4 regions of the Nocardia sp. NPDC006044 genome follow, and region 4 is predicted to be linked to each of the others. Evidence: riboswitches for the same ligand, from Rfam matches in the RefSeq annotation. Region 4 holds a riboswitch; each other region holds the start of a gene.

Region 1 (3,199 bases), on a different contig from region 4:
AAACGCAGCGGCGGTGCGGTGCCGGACGCGCCGGTCACCACGAGGGTGCCGCGATCGCGGATGGCTTGCGGCACTTCGGCGGCGATGCTGTCCACCTTGGCGGCGCGCACCCGGCCGGTCTGGGCGGCGGAGAGGTCGAAGGTGATCGCACCGGCGGGCTGGGCCGCGGACTCCGCTTCGGGATCGGTGCAGCCGGTGGCCAGCAGTACGACCGCGGTCGCGGCGGCGGTGGCCAGGGCGGAGAGCTTCATCGGATACCTGTTCATCAACGGACTCGGGAAAGGAAGGCGCGGGTGCGCGGGTGTTCGGGATGGTCGAGGACGGCCTCGGGCGGACCCTGCTCGACGATCGCGCCGGCGTCGAGAAACACCACGGTGTCGGCGATTTCGCGGGCGAAGCCGATCTCGTGGGTGACGATCACCAGCGCGGTGCCGCCGTGCGCGAGATCGCGGATCACATCCAGGACCTCGCCGACGAGTTCGGGGTCCAGCGCGGAGGTCGGCTCGTCGAACAGGATCACCCTGGGGCGCAGGGCAAGTGCCCGGGCGATCGCCACTCGTTGCTGCTGCCCGCCGGAGAGCCTGCGCGGGTAGGCGTCGGCCAGCTCGCCGATGCCGACCCGGTTCAGCAGCACGCGCGCCTCGGCCTCGATCTCCTTGCGGTCGCGGCGCTGCGCGGAAAGCGGTGCGATGGTGACGTTGTCGAGTACGGTCAGATGCGGGAACAGGTTGAACTGCTGGAAGACGAACCCGATGTGGGAGCGCTGCTTGCGCACCTCGCGGTCGGGCAGCGCGTGCAACGTGTTGCGGCGCAGCCGATATCCGATCAGTTCACCGTCGATGTGCACGGTGCCGGCGTCCAGCGACTCCAGGTGGTTGACCACCCGCAGCAGCGTGGACTTGCCCGAACCGGACGGGCCGATCACCGTGACCACCTCGCCGGAGCGCACGGTCAGGTCGACGCCGCGCAGGACCTCGTGTGCGCCATAGGATTTGCGGACGCCGCGGACCTCGACGGCGAGTGCGGTGCTCATCGGGTCGCTCCTCGCGGTGCGGTGGAACCGGAATCGGCGATCTCGCGCAGCTTCTGCCAGGCCCGCTGGGCGGGCGACGGCGGTGGCGTGCGCTGGGTGCCCTTGGCGTAGTGGCGCTCGATGTAGTACTGCGCCACCGAGAGAACGGTGGTGAGCACGATGTACCAGGCGGTGGCGACCAGCAGCAGCGGCACCACCCGGCCGTTGCGGCCGTAGATCACCTGAACCTGGTAGAACAGCTCGGCAATGGCCATCACCGACACGATCGAGGTGCCCTTGAACAGGCTGATCACCTCGTTGGTCGCGTTGGGCAGGATCGAGCGCATGGCCTGCGGGACCACGATCGAGCGGAATTGGCGCACCTTCGGAATGCCCAGCGCGGCAGCCGCTTCGAGCTGACCGGCGTCGACGGAGATGATGCCCGCGCGGATGATCTCGGCCGAATACGCCGCCTGATGCAACGCGAGCCCGATCACCGCCGCGGTGAACCCGCTGATCACGCCGTTCACCTCGAAGGTGAAAAACGAGGGGCCGAACGGGATTCCGACCGAGAGCGTGTTGTACAGGTAGGCGATGTTGAACCAGAACAGCAGCTGCACGATGAGCGGAATCGAGCGGAACGCCCAGATGTAGCACCACGAGATCACCCGCAGCACCGGATTGTTCGACAGCCGCGCGATAGCCAGCGCGGTGCCGAGCAGGAAGCCGAGCGCGGTGCCCCAGGCGGTGAGCTCCAGCGTCACCTTCAGCGAGGCCAGCACCGACTTCGCGGTGATGTACTTCGCGAACGTCGGCCAGTCCCACCCGGGGTTGGTGACCAGGCCGTGCACGAACTGAGCCAGCAGGATGAGCGCGACGGCGCTGATCACCCAGCGCCACGGGTGCCACTGCTTGGCCACCTTCGGCGCGGAGTCCGTCGTCGGCGCCGCGGATTCGTCCGGCGCCGCCTCGAGCACTGGTTCGGATCGGCCACCGGCCTTGTCGACGGCATCGGGTGCAATAAATGCACTCATGTCGAAGTCCTTCGGAAGAACGAACGAGACCGCGCCACATCGGGCCGCGGTCACACCACCCGGCCAGCGACGGGTGCAACGAACTGGCTGCGGGTCAGACCCGACAGCTCGCGGAGGTCACCTTGCATTGGTCGATGTGTCGGCGGCCCCAACGGGTGCCTCGGGCAGCGGCGATTCGCATTTCGGTTCTCCTCCATCGGTCCCGGCGGAAGCACCCGCACCCGGTGAACCGGGGGGTTGCTGCGACGTCGACGAGCCAGGTCTCTCGGTCGCTCTGGATGGTTGTCGCCGCTCCGGACATCGGACGATGTCAGGGTCGAGCCGAATTATCATGCCCAGCAGGAGAACCCTTAGGCAAGGGAAGCAATCATCGTGAGCGTAGATCTTGCCGCAGCCCGGTTTGCCGGGTAGGTCGGATAGCCGAATATGCGCTGGCGCAGTCTGTTCGGGGTCGGTCGACTTCGCGGGGCGGGCGCTCACGGACTCGGGCGGCTCCGCCGGGAAGCAGCATACGGCCTACCGCCGTCCGCGGGGTACGGACCCCGCGAACTGGGCGTCGGCGGTGCGGCCCTGGGGACACGCCGATAGCTTGCCGCAGGCAATAATGCCAGTTCAGGGCGTTAGCCGGAGTACCGTCAACCTTCGATTGCGTCGACGATGAGAAGAGGTCTCCATGGCCGTAGCGCGCCGTCTGACCGTATTGTCCGCTGTCGCGACCTGCTCGGTCGCGCTGGCGCTCGCGGCCCCGTCCGCGGGCGCGGCCCCGAATTCGCCCGCCGCCCCGGTTCCGCCGGTGGTCACCGACCGTTCCGGGCAGACCGGCGCCGTCGCACCCGGTGATCTGTTCGGCGTCTACAACGCCGCCATCGACGGCCTGCGCGCGTTCGGCATGCAACCGTTCCTCTACCCGACCGCGGCCGCGTACTGCCTCAACGGCAACTCCCTCGGCCTGGCCCCGGCCGTGGCCGGCGCGGTGCCGGGTCCGTGGCCCAAGACCTCGGTCACCATCCCCGGCCTCGACCTGTCCGCCGTCAAGGCCGGGCAGACCATGTTCACCTTCGTCCCCTACGGCCTGAACCAGGACGGACCGGACACCACCGGCATGCAGGTGGCCTGGCTGAACGTGACCAGCGGCCGCGGCGGACTCGCGTCG
Region 2 (3,199 bases), on a different contig from region 4:
TCGACGCGGGATGAATCACGAGGGAGCGCACATCTCCGATGTTAGCCACATGGCTGTGCAGGGTTAATCCGTCCACGAACTTCTTGCCCGCATCGACACCGCCGCGCAGTTCGAAGGCGACGATCGCGCCGGGCCCCTTCGGCGCCAGCTGCCGCGCACGCTCGTACCACGGGGAATCCGGCAGACCGGCGTAGATCACCTTGGTGACGTCCGGCTGCTCGGTCAGGAATTCGGCGACCGCCTTGGCGTTGGCCACGTGCCGCTCGACCCGCAGGCTCAGCGTCTCGATGCCCTGGCTGATCAGGAACGCGTTGAACGGCGAGATGGCCGAACCGAGGTCGCGCAGCAACTGCACGCGCGCCTTGAGCGCGAAGGCGGGCGCGCCGAGATCGGCGAACACCGCACCGTGGTAGCTCGGGTCCGGCGTGGTGAAGCCGGGGAAGCGCGGCTGGCCCTGCGCGTCGGTCACCGTCCAGTCGAAGTTGCCGCCGTCGACGATCACGCCGGCCACCGCGGAACCGTGCCCGCCGAGGTACTTGGTCGCCGAGTGCACGACGATGTCGGCGCCGTGCGCCAGCGGCTGGATCAGGTACGGGGTGGCCACCGTGTTGTCCACGATCAGCGGCAGCCCGGCTTCGTGCGCGATCGCGGAGATGCCGGGGATGTCGAAGATCGCGCTGCTCGGGTTGGCGATGGTCTCGCCGTAGAACGCCTTGGTGTTCGGGCGGATCGCGGCCCGCCACTGGTCCAGGTCGTCGGGATCGTCGACGAAGGACACCTCGATGCCGAGCTTGGGCAGCGAGTAGTGGAAGAGGTTGTAGGTGCCACCGTAGAGGTGCGGGCTGGACACGATGTGGTCGCCCGAGGACGCCAGGTTCAGGATCGCGAAGGTCTCCGCGGCCTGGCCGGAAGCCAGCAGCAGCGCCGCGACACCACCCTCGAGCGCGGCCACGCGCTGCTCGACCACGTCCTGGGTGGGGTTCATGATCCGGGTGTAGATGTTGCCCGGTTCGGCGAGTCCGAACAGCGCCGCGGCGTGGTCGGTGTCGCGGAAGGCGTACGAGGTGGTCTGGTAGATGGGCAGGGCCCGGGCGCCGGTGGTGCCGTCGGGGGCCTGCCCCGCATGCACCTGCTTGGTCTCGAAGGACCACTGCGCGGTGGGATCGACGTCGGCCGCGGGCACGGTGGAATCACTCATGAGCTTTGCTCCAAAGAAAAGGGTTGTTCGCCAGAACTACGAGGGTTATCGGGATTTGGGCGAAGGACAACAACACATTTCGGGAACCTCCTGAAAGCGCGCTTGCTCTCGACCTTCGAGAGCCCGGTCATCACCCGGAGCACCCCACCGCTGCTGGAGGGTTGCCGTCCAGCGAGCCGGGGCTTCGCGCTGGCACTCATGACCTGAGGGCATCATAACCGGCCGTCCCGCGACGGCCGAAACCTATCCGCGAACTCAGCCGGAAGTGCTGGTCCGCGCGCCGCCGCAGATCCGGGCGAACTCGTCGTACGCCGCGCAGAACGAGTTGCGTCCCGCGGTCGCGGCCTCGTGCAGATCGTCGTAGTCGAACATGCTCTCCCCGCATTCCATCGCGAGGTGACCGATGAGCTGCCAGGAGCCGAGGATCAGCCGCACCGGCAGCGCGCAGGGCGTGGTGCCGAGTCGTTCGGCGACCACCGCGGCGATGGCGATGTTCTTGTTGTCGGCGTGCTCGATGCTGCGCGCGCTGACCGCGGGACTGCTGCGCACGATCCGCTGCATCTGCTGGAACTGCCGGAACGAGACCGGCCCGCCGCCGGGTTCGCTGACGGCTCGGTCGATCACCTGCAAGAACGCCGTACGCAGCGATTCCAATTCGTTGCCACCGGTCGGGAGTTCGCGCAGCGCCTGCGCGACGGCCTGGCCGAAGTCCTGCACCGGCCCGAGGACGATGTCCTCTTTGCTGTCGAAGTACCGGTTGATCGTGCGCGGCGAGACGTCCGCGGCGTTGGCGATCTGCTCGACCGTCGTCGCGTCGAAACCCTGTGTGTCGCACAGGTTCAGCCCGACCTCGATGATCCGCAACCGGGTCTGCTGCTTCTTGCGTTCGCGCAGGCCGGGATGTGGGTCCGCTGCGGCACTCGCGCCCGTCGGCGTCGCTGACTCGAGCATGTTCCCACCTTATCGCAACCGGTTGTTTTCGTGTCTTTAACCGCCAAATGTCGTACTGCGACATTTTGCTCTTGACGCCAAATGTCGCTTGCTGACAGGATAGCCACCGAGTTCGAACGAAGAGGAGATGACCGTGACCGACACTGCGCAAGCGGTAGAAGTTCCCCAGAGACAAGGCAGTTCGGCACGCTGGTTCGCCCTCGGCGTGATCGCATTGGCCCAGCTCATGGTGGTGCTGGACGCCACCATCGTGACCATTTCGCTGCCCTTCGCCCAGCAGGACCTCGGCATCAGCGACGGCAACAAGCAGTGGATGCTGACCGCTTACACGCTGATCTTCGGCGGCCTGCTGCTGCTCGGCGGCCGGCTGGCCGACTACCTCGGCCGGCGCCGGATGTTCATCGTCGGCCTGGTCGGTTTCGCCGCCGCGTCGGCACTTGCCGGTCTCGCGCAGAACGGCGCGGAGATGTTCGCCGGACGCGCGCTCCAGGGTGCGTTCGCGGCCTTGCTCGCCCCCGCGGCGTTGTCGCTGTTGTCGGTGACCTTCACCGAGGCGCGCGAGCGGGCCACCGCGTTCGGCGTGTTCGCCGGCATCTCCGCCGGTGGCGCCGCGCTCGGCCTGATCGCCGGCGGCGCGCTCACCGAGTACGCCTCGTGGCGCTGGTGCCTGCTGGTGAACACCCCGATCGCGTTGCTCGCCCTGGTCGGCGCGCTGGCCTGGGTGGTCAGGGATGTGCCCGCCCCGCGGACCGGCGGCTACGACGTGCCCGGCGCGGTCACCGTGACGCTCGGCCTGATCTCGATCGTCTACGGCTTCAGCCGCGCGGCCGAGGACGGCTGGCTCGCCGGCAGCACCCTCGGCCTGCTCATCGCCGGTGCCGCGCTGTTGATCGCGTTCGTGGTGATCGAACGGCGCTCGGCCAATCCGCTGCTGCCGCTGCACATTCCGGGCGAGATCAACCGAGGCGGCGCGTTCCTCGCGGCGTTGCTCGTGCCGATCGCCATGTTCGCCATGTTCCTGTTCCTGAGCTACTACTTCCAGATCACCCT
Region 3 (3,199 bases), on a different contig from region 4:
ATCCCGAACTGGCACTGGAGAACACCCGCTTCTGGGCCCCGCTGAGCCTGACCCCGGAACAGAAGCACAGCATCACCGACCCGATCGAGATGGAGGCCGCCGCCGACGCCCTCCCGATCGAGCAGATCGCCAAGCGCTGGATCGTCGCCAGCGACCCCGACCAGGCCGTCGACCTGATCAAGCCCTACCTCGACGCCGGCCTCAACCACCTGGTCTTCCACGCCCCCGGCCACGACCAGCGCCGCTTCCTCGACCTGTTCCAGCGCGACCTCGCGCCGCGCCTGCGCGCACTGGGCTGATCCCACGAGAAAGGCTCCGCCCGTTCCGGATACGAACGGGCGGAGCCTTTTTCGTGGCTAGCTCAGGGCGTGGTCGAGGTCGGCGAGAAGGTCCTCGACGTCCTCGAGGCCGACGGAGATGCGGACCACGCCGTCGGAGAGGCCGATGGTGGCTCGGCCTTCCGGGCCCATCGCGCGATGAGTTGTGGTGGCGGGGTGGGTGATCAGCGACTTGGCGTCGCCGAGGTTGTTCGAGATATCGATGATGCGCAGGCGGTTGAGCACTTCGAAGGCGCGCTTCTTCGCCTCGTGCGCAGGCGCGTTCAGCTCGAAGGTGACCACGGTACCGCCGGCGCTCATCTGGCCGGTGGCCAGGTCGTGTTGCGGATGTGATTCCAGGAACGGGTATTTCACCCAGCTGACCGAGGTGCTGGTCTCCAGGAAGCGGGCTATGCGCAACGCGGACTCGGTCGAATGCCGCACGCGCAACGGCATCGTCTCCAAACCCTTGAGCAGCGTCCACGCGTTGAACGGGCTCAGCGCCGGACCGGTATGGCGCATCAGCGTTTTCACCGGGCCGTCGATGTAATCCTTCGCGCCGAGGATCGCGCCGCCGAGCACCCGGCCCTGGCCATCGATGTGCTTGGTGCCGGAATAGACGACCACGTCGGCGCCCAGCTCGAAACCGCGTTGCAGCAATGGGGTGGCAAAGACGTTGTCCAGCACCACCTTCGCGCCCGCGGCATGCGCGAGCTCGGTGACCCGGCGCACGTCGACGAGGGTCTGCATGGGGTTGGCCGGCGTCTCGAAGAACACGGCCTGGGTGGGCACCGACAGCGCCTGCTCCCATTGATCCAGATCCTCGCCGTCGACGAAGACGGTCTCCACGCCCCAGCGCGGCAGGATCTCGTTGCACACCACGAAGCAGGACCCGAACAGGCTGCGCGCGGCCACAAGTCGATCACCGGCGCCGAGCAGCGCGCCCAGCGCGGTGAAGACCGCGGACATTCCGCTCGCGGTCGCGAAGCACGCCTCGGCGCCGTCGAGCAGCCGCATCCGCTCCTCGAACATGGCGACCGTCGGGTTGCCGTAGCGGGAGTAGACGAAATGCTCCACGTCCCCGGTGAACGCGGCCTCGGCGGCCTCCGCGCTCTCGTAGACGAAACCGGAGGTCAGGTACAGCGCCTCCGAGGTTTCCTCGAAACCGGAGCGGCGCAACCCCCCTCGCACGCCGAGGGTCGCCGCGCCGACACCCTCGGGCAGCGGCTTGTCGAACGCACCACCTGTGATCACGACTGCCTCCCGACGACAGAGCTCCGCGACAACGCGTCCACCGAACAGCAGCTACTCATGACTGCCGCCAGGGCAGGCCGAGGGCGCGCCAGCCGGCGCCGCCGCGATGTCCGTCCGCGTCGAGCGGGCCCTCGAAGCCCTCGAGCACGTTGTACGAGGTGCCGAACCCGGCCTGGGTCGAGGCGATCGCCGCGCCGATCGAGCGCTGGCCGGAGCGACAGAGGAAGATCACCGGCGCCTCCGGGTTGTGCCCGTCGAGCGCCGTGACCAGCTGCTCGGTGAACTCGCCGTTGCGCGACCCGGTCGAATCGACCCACTCGATCAGTACGGTCGGGCGCTCGATCGAGCTGGTGTCGGGCACGCCGACGAACTTCCACTCGGCCTCGGTGCGCACGTCGACCAGGACGGCTTCGGGATTGTCGCGCAACAGATCCCAAGCCTGCTGCGGGGTGATGTCACCGGCATAACTCATCTGGACCCTCCTAGAATCCGCACTTGCCGCGCTCGGGTTTGACGCGCGGCCAGGTCGTCACCCGGAGCACCCCACCGCGGAGGAGGGTTGCCGACCAGTATTGCCGGGGCTTGACACTGGTTCTCATGACCTTCCGCTGAGATTGCCTGGACGAGGGTCACCCTGTCAAATGGCTGCTCACGGTATGAGAATGCTCAATTACAGACCAGCCATTTGTCGCCGGAGCGAGTCAGATTCCAGGTGGAAGTCTGCTCGTCGCCGTCGACCTTGGTGGTGACCGTGGCCTTCGCCCGGTCGCCGTCGCGCTGCGGATCGACGAGTTCGATGAATTCCACGGTCTTTCCGCCGCCGGAGCGCCCGGCGAGCGGGGAGCGTTTCGGATCGAAGCCCGGGCAGCCCGCACCAGGTGGGGGCACCAGGTCGGTGTTGTTGGACCCGTCGACGAAGTTGCGCACCGCGGCGGCGATCCGGTCGGAATCTGTGACATTTTTCTCAGCGGGCGACACGACCCCGCCGATGATGATCGCGCCGAGCACGATGACCGCGAGGACGGCCGCGGCGACGAACGGTGCCACGGAACGCTTGTCGGTCTGATCGACCGTGATGACCTCGTCTTCGGCGGGTGACTCCTGATCGCTCATGCCACGATGATCCCTGGTCGGCAGGGCTATCCGACGCTCGACCCCACCGGGGGCGCCACACCCGGCGAAGGCCGGTGTCCCGCGCGGGAGTCGACGCCGCGAGATCGGGTAGCCCGGACAGAACGCCTAGGGTGGCATCCATTCAGTTCTCGCACCGCCGAGGGCGGCCGTGGCCGCCACCGATAGAATCGCGAGACTGCGGCCTGCTGTCATAGCCGCGACTGAGGTGGCCACGAGCCGACAACCGCAGTGTCCGCGCCGTCAGGTGCAACCAGCCAGCGCGTAACTTAGCCTAGGCTAAGCAAGACGCCGTTAATTTGTTCTCGACCATAAGGGTGCGCGTAAAGATGACCGACCAGAGTGCAGCTGACCGCCCGCTCCGCATCGCCATCGTCGGCGCCGGGCCCGCGGGAATCTATGCCGCCGACGCCCTGATGAAGTCGGATGCCGAGGTGAGCATCGACCTGTTCGAGCGCATGCCCGCGCCGTTCGGGCTGATCCGCTACGGCGTCGCG
Region 4 (3,199 bases):
ATCGAACACCGCTCGCGTCGACTCGCGCGCGGCCCGGATAGCGGCCTGTGCCCGGCCGACCGTCCGCTGGATCACCGGATCCTCGGACGCGGGCTGGAATTTCGGCGGCCCGACCCGCGTCGGCAGCACGGCGAGCACCTCGTCGAGCGCGTGTTCGGCGGTGCCGATCGCGACCCCGGCGAACCCGGGCGCGAGCAGACTGAACAACGGGAGCCGATACTTCGCGTCCGCGAGCGAGCCGGGCGCGTAGAACGGAAAGGTCCGGCGCGCAGGCACATACACGTCGTCGAGCGCGAAACTCATCGAGCCCGTGCCGCGTAAGCCGGCCACGTGCCAGTCGTCGATGATGCTCACCTCCTCGGTGGGCACGACGACCGAGACGAGTTCGGGTGACCCATCGGCGCCCGCCTTCGGCGCGCCGTCCGCGTCGAGCACGACGGTGTTCGCCATAACCCAACCGGCATAACCGATTCCGCTGGCGAACGGCCACCGCCCGGTGACCCGGAACCCGCCATCGGTGGGCGTGCTCCGGCCATTCGGGCCGAAGACGAGCGACATCGGCCCGACCCCCTCGGCCAAGACCGCTTCGACACCGGCGGCAGGCAGTTTCGACGCCACGATGGCCGGCGCCGTCGCACAGATGAACAGACTCCATGCCGTGCTCGTGTCCGCGTAGGCGATCGCCCGCACGATCTCGAAGGCCTCGTCGAGCCCGATCAGACCGCTGCCACCGACGCCGGTCGGGGCGAACACGCCCCACAGACCCGTGGCCGCGATGGCATCGACCACGTCGGCCGGAAGATCACGGTCGTCCTCGGCCTTCTGGCTGTACTGCCGCGCGATGGGCGCGAGTTCGGTCACCGCACCGAGCGCGTCGTCCAGCGAACGGATGGCCATCGGCGAGCTCCTTCGTCGTCGGGCGCGGGCCGCGCCGGGCAGATGCTGGTCCAGCTTCGCCCCCGCTCGATCGAACGCGAAAGCCCTGTTTTCACTGAGCGGACCGAGGATTCTGGATCCGTGAAGATTTACGCCGATCGGGCTCCCGTCGCCGCCCGGCAAATGGTGACGGACCTCCTGGTGACGGCGTGGGTGTACGGCTCGATCAGGGCCGCGCTCTGGCTGCACGACCTGGTGCGGAAGCTCGCGGTTCCCGGGCAGAAGCTGGAGGGCGCGGGTGGCGGCCTCGCCGACAGCCTCGGTGACGTCGGCCGCAAGGTGGGCCGGGTTCCGGTGGTCGGCGACGACCTGACCTCACCGTTCGAGCGGGCCGCGGGCGCCGCCCGCTCGATGGCCGAGGCCGGACACGATCAGCAGGCGCTCACCAACGATCTGGCCATGGCCCTCGCGATCGGCCTGCTGATCGTCCCACTCGGGCTCGTCCTGTTCGTCTGGCTACCCCTGCGGCTGCGCTGGATCCGAAGAGCCGCCGCGGCGGTATCGCTGCGCACCGTGCGGGGCGGACAAGACCTGCTCGCCTTGCGCGCGCTCACCAATCAACCACTGCGCACACTCAATCGGATCGACACGGATGTGGTGGCCGCGTGGCGGCGCGGCGACGACGACACGGTCCGTGCACTGGCGGCGCTGGAACTGCGCGGACTGGGCTTGCGTGGCAGCTGAATTCACCCGCCACGCGGACGGACCGGGTACATAACTCAGCACGATTCAAAAGCGTGACAACGCTTCTGGCGTGCGGCACGCTCGAGTCAGGTCAAGAGTGCCAGCGTCAAGTCCCCGGCTAGCTGGCCGGCAACCCTCCAACCGCGGCGGGGTGCCCCGGGTCAAGACCAGGCCGAGCCGCGTGATGCGGCCCGGGCAAGCGCGGGCTCCACCGACACCTGGAGCCCGCTCGAGAGACGGGGGTGATCTGATCAACCGGTCGAACTTCGGCCGCTGCGCCATCGCGGTCGCGGACACCCTGCAACGCCACAACCTCAGCGGCGGAACCGATATCGATCGGCATGCGCGGGCGCGCATCGCCGGCGACCAGTGGATCGCCCGCAATATCGGTTACATTGACCAGATCAATTGCCCGACAAACATATTGCGCTGGGACTTCGCACTTTCCCATCCGCGCTACGGCGATCTGTACGACGCGATCGAGCAGGCCTACGAGACCGACGAACCGTATCGGCACGCCATCGACAGCACCATCGACCGGTTCATCGAGCGGCGGCTCTCGCGCGAACCGGAAGTCAATCAGGATCAGGTCAGGAAGTCTTGCCGCGCATATCTTTTGGAGGAATGCCCGATCATCATACCGCTGTGGGCGCACGAGGGTTTCGACTATGTGATCTACCCGCAGAAGATCTCCGCCGCGATGGGACGCACGCGGGAGCTGTTCGTCGAGCCGGAGCATCCGGACCGGGTCGCCTGGCTGCCGCTGCGGTTCAAGAAGCGCAAGTCGGCGCTGACTGCCGCGGAGGGCGGCCAGTGACCGCCGAGCTGCCCGCGCGGCGGCGGGCCATCGGGTTCACCGGACTGGCGGTGGCGTCGTTTCTCGGGTGCGTCGACCTGACCATCGTCACCACCGCGTTGCCCGCCATCGGCGCGGATCTGCGTGCGGGAGCGTCGAATACGGAGCTGACGCTCGGCGTCTTCCTGATGGCGTTGTCGATGTTCATGGTGACGGCCGGCCGGGTGGCCGATCGGCTCGGCCGGCGAAAGGTGTTGCTGTTCGGGCTCGGGCTGTTCGTGGTCGCGTCCGCGGGTGCGGCGGTGTCGTGGTCGATCGGGGTGCTGCTCGTCGCGCGGTTCGTCCAGGGCGCGGCCTGTGCCGTGCTGTACACGAGCACCTCGACCTTGGTGGAATCGCTTTTCCCACCGGGTGATCGAGGGAAGGCGATCGGCTGGTTGTATTCGGTGAACGGGCTCGGGCTGGCCATCGGTCCGGTGCTCGGCGGCCTGCTGGTGCCGAGCCTCGGCTGGCAGTCGATCTTCTGGATCAATATTCCACTCGGTGTCGCCGCCTTGATCGCGATCGCGGTCGCGGTCCCGCGGGTGGCGCCTGACCCCGGCGGCGGGACCGATTGGGCCGGGCAGGTCGTGGTCGCGTTCGCCGTGGTATCGGCGGTCGGCATCTTCGTGCTGGGCGACCTGCGTGGCTGGTTGTCGCCGTGGGTGCTGATCGCCGCGATCGTGCTGGTCACGGCCGTGGCGGCCGGAATTGCCGCCGAGCGGCGGGCGGCGAATCCGTTGA

What was found. A riboswitch is a leader RNA that binds a small molecule or an ion and turns the genes downstream of it on or off. The one in region 4 is predicted to bind S-adenosylmethionine.
Region 1: it holds a riboswitch for S-adenosylmethionine, as region 4 does, so the genes downstream of both, ACFYO1_RS25545 (amino acid ABC transporter permease) here and ACFYO1_RS14705 (tRNA-dependent cyclodipeptide synthase) in region 4, are expected to answer to the same signal.
Region 2: it holds a riboswitch for S-adenosylmethionine, as region 4 does, so the genes downstream of both, ACFYO1_RS38130 (bifunctional o-acetylhomoserine/o-acetylserine sulfhydrylase) here and ACFYO1_RS14705 (tRNA-dependent cyclodipeptide synthase) in region 4, are expected to answer to the same signal.
Region 3: it holds a riboswitch for S-adenosylmethionine, as region 4 does, so the genes downstream of both, ACFYO1_RS22280 (rhodanese-like domain-containing protein) here and ACFYO1_RS14705 (tRNA-dependent cyclodipeptide synthase) in region 4, are expected to answer to the same signal.

Annotation. Positions count from the first base shown of each region.
Region 1 is NZ_JBIAID010000003.1:190,137-193,335, reverse strand. It holds gene ACFYO1_RS25555 (ABC transporter substrate-binding protein) at 1-266, opposite strand, end outside; gene ACFYO1_RS25550 (amino acid ABC transporter ATP-binding protein) at 266-1,033, opposite strand; gene ACFYO1_RS25545 (amino acid ABC transporter permease) at 1,030-2,046, opposite strand; SAM riboswitch class I at 2,237-2,331, opposite strand; gene ACFYO1_RS25540 (hypothetical protein) at 2,720-3,199, shown strand, end outside.
Region 2 is NZ_JBIAID010000005.1:436,780-439,978, forward strand. It holds gene ACFYO1_RS38130 (bifunctional o-acetylhomoserine/o-acetylserine sulfhydrylase) at 1-1,198, opposite strand, end outside; SAM riboswitch class IV at 1,292-1,402, opposite strand; gene ACFYO1_RS38135 (TetR/AcrR family transcriptional regulator) at 1,454-2,149, opposite strand; gene ACFYO1_RS38140 (MFS transporter) at 2,277-3,199, shown strand, end outside.
Region 3 is NZ_JBIAID010000002.1:1,026,990-1,030,188, forward strand. It holds gene fgd (glucose-6-phosphate dehydrogenase (coenzyme-F420)) at 1-299, shown strand, start outside; gene ACFYO1_RS22275 (O-succinylhomoserine sulfhydrylase) at 357-1,571, opposite strand; gene ACFYO1_RS22280 (rhodanese-like domain-containing protein) at 1,627-2,043, opposite strand; SAM riboswitch class IV at 2,058-2,174, opposite strand; gene ACFYO1_RS22285 (hypothetical protein) at 2,238-2,684, opposite strand; gene ACFYO1_RS22290 (FAD-dependent oxidoreductase) at 3,032-3,199, shown strand, end outside.
Region 4 is NZ_JBIAID010000001.1:3,240,940-3,244,138, reverse strand. It holds gene ACFYO1_RS14715 (acyl-CoA dehydrogenase family protein) at 1-897, opposite strand, end outside; gene ACFYO1_RS14710 (hypothetical protein) at 1,018-1,620, shown strand; SAM riboswitch class IV at 1,710-1,828, shown strand; gene ACFYO1_RS14705 (tRNA-dependent cyclodipeptide synthase) at 1,805-2,437, shown strand; gene ACFYO1_RS14700 (MFS transporter) at 2,434-3,199, shown strand, end outside.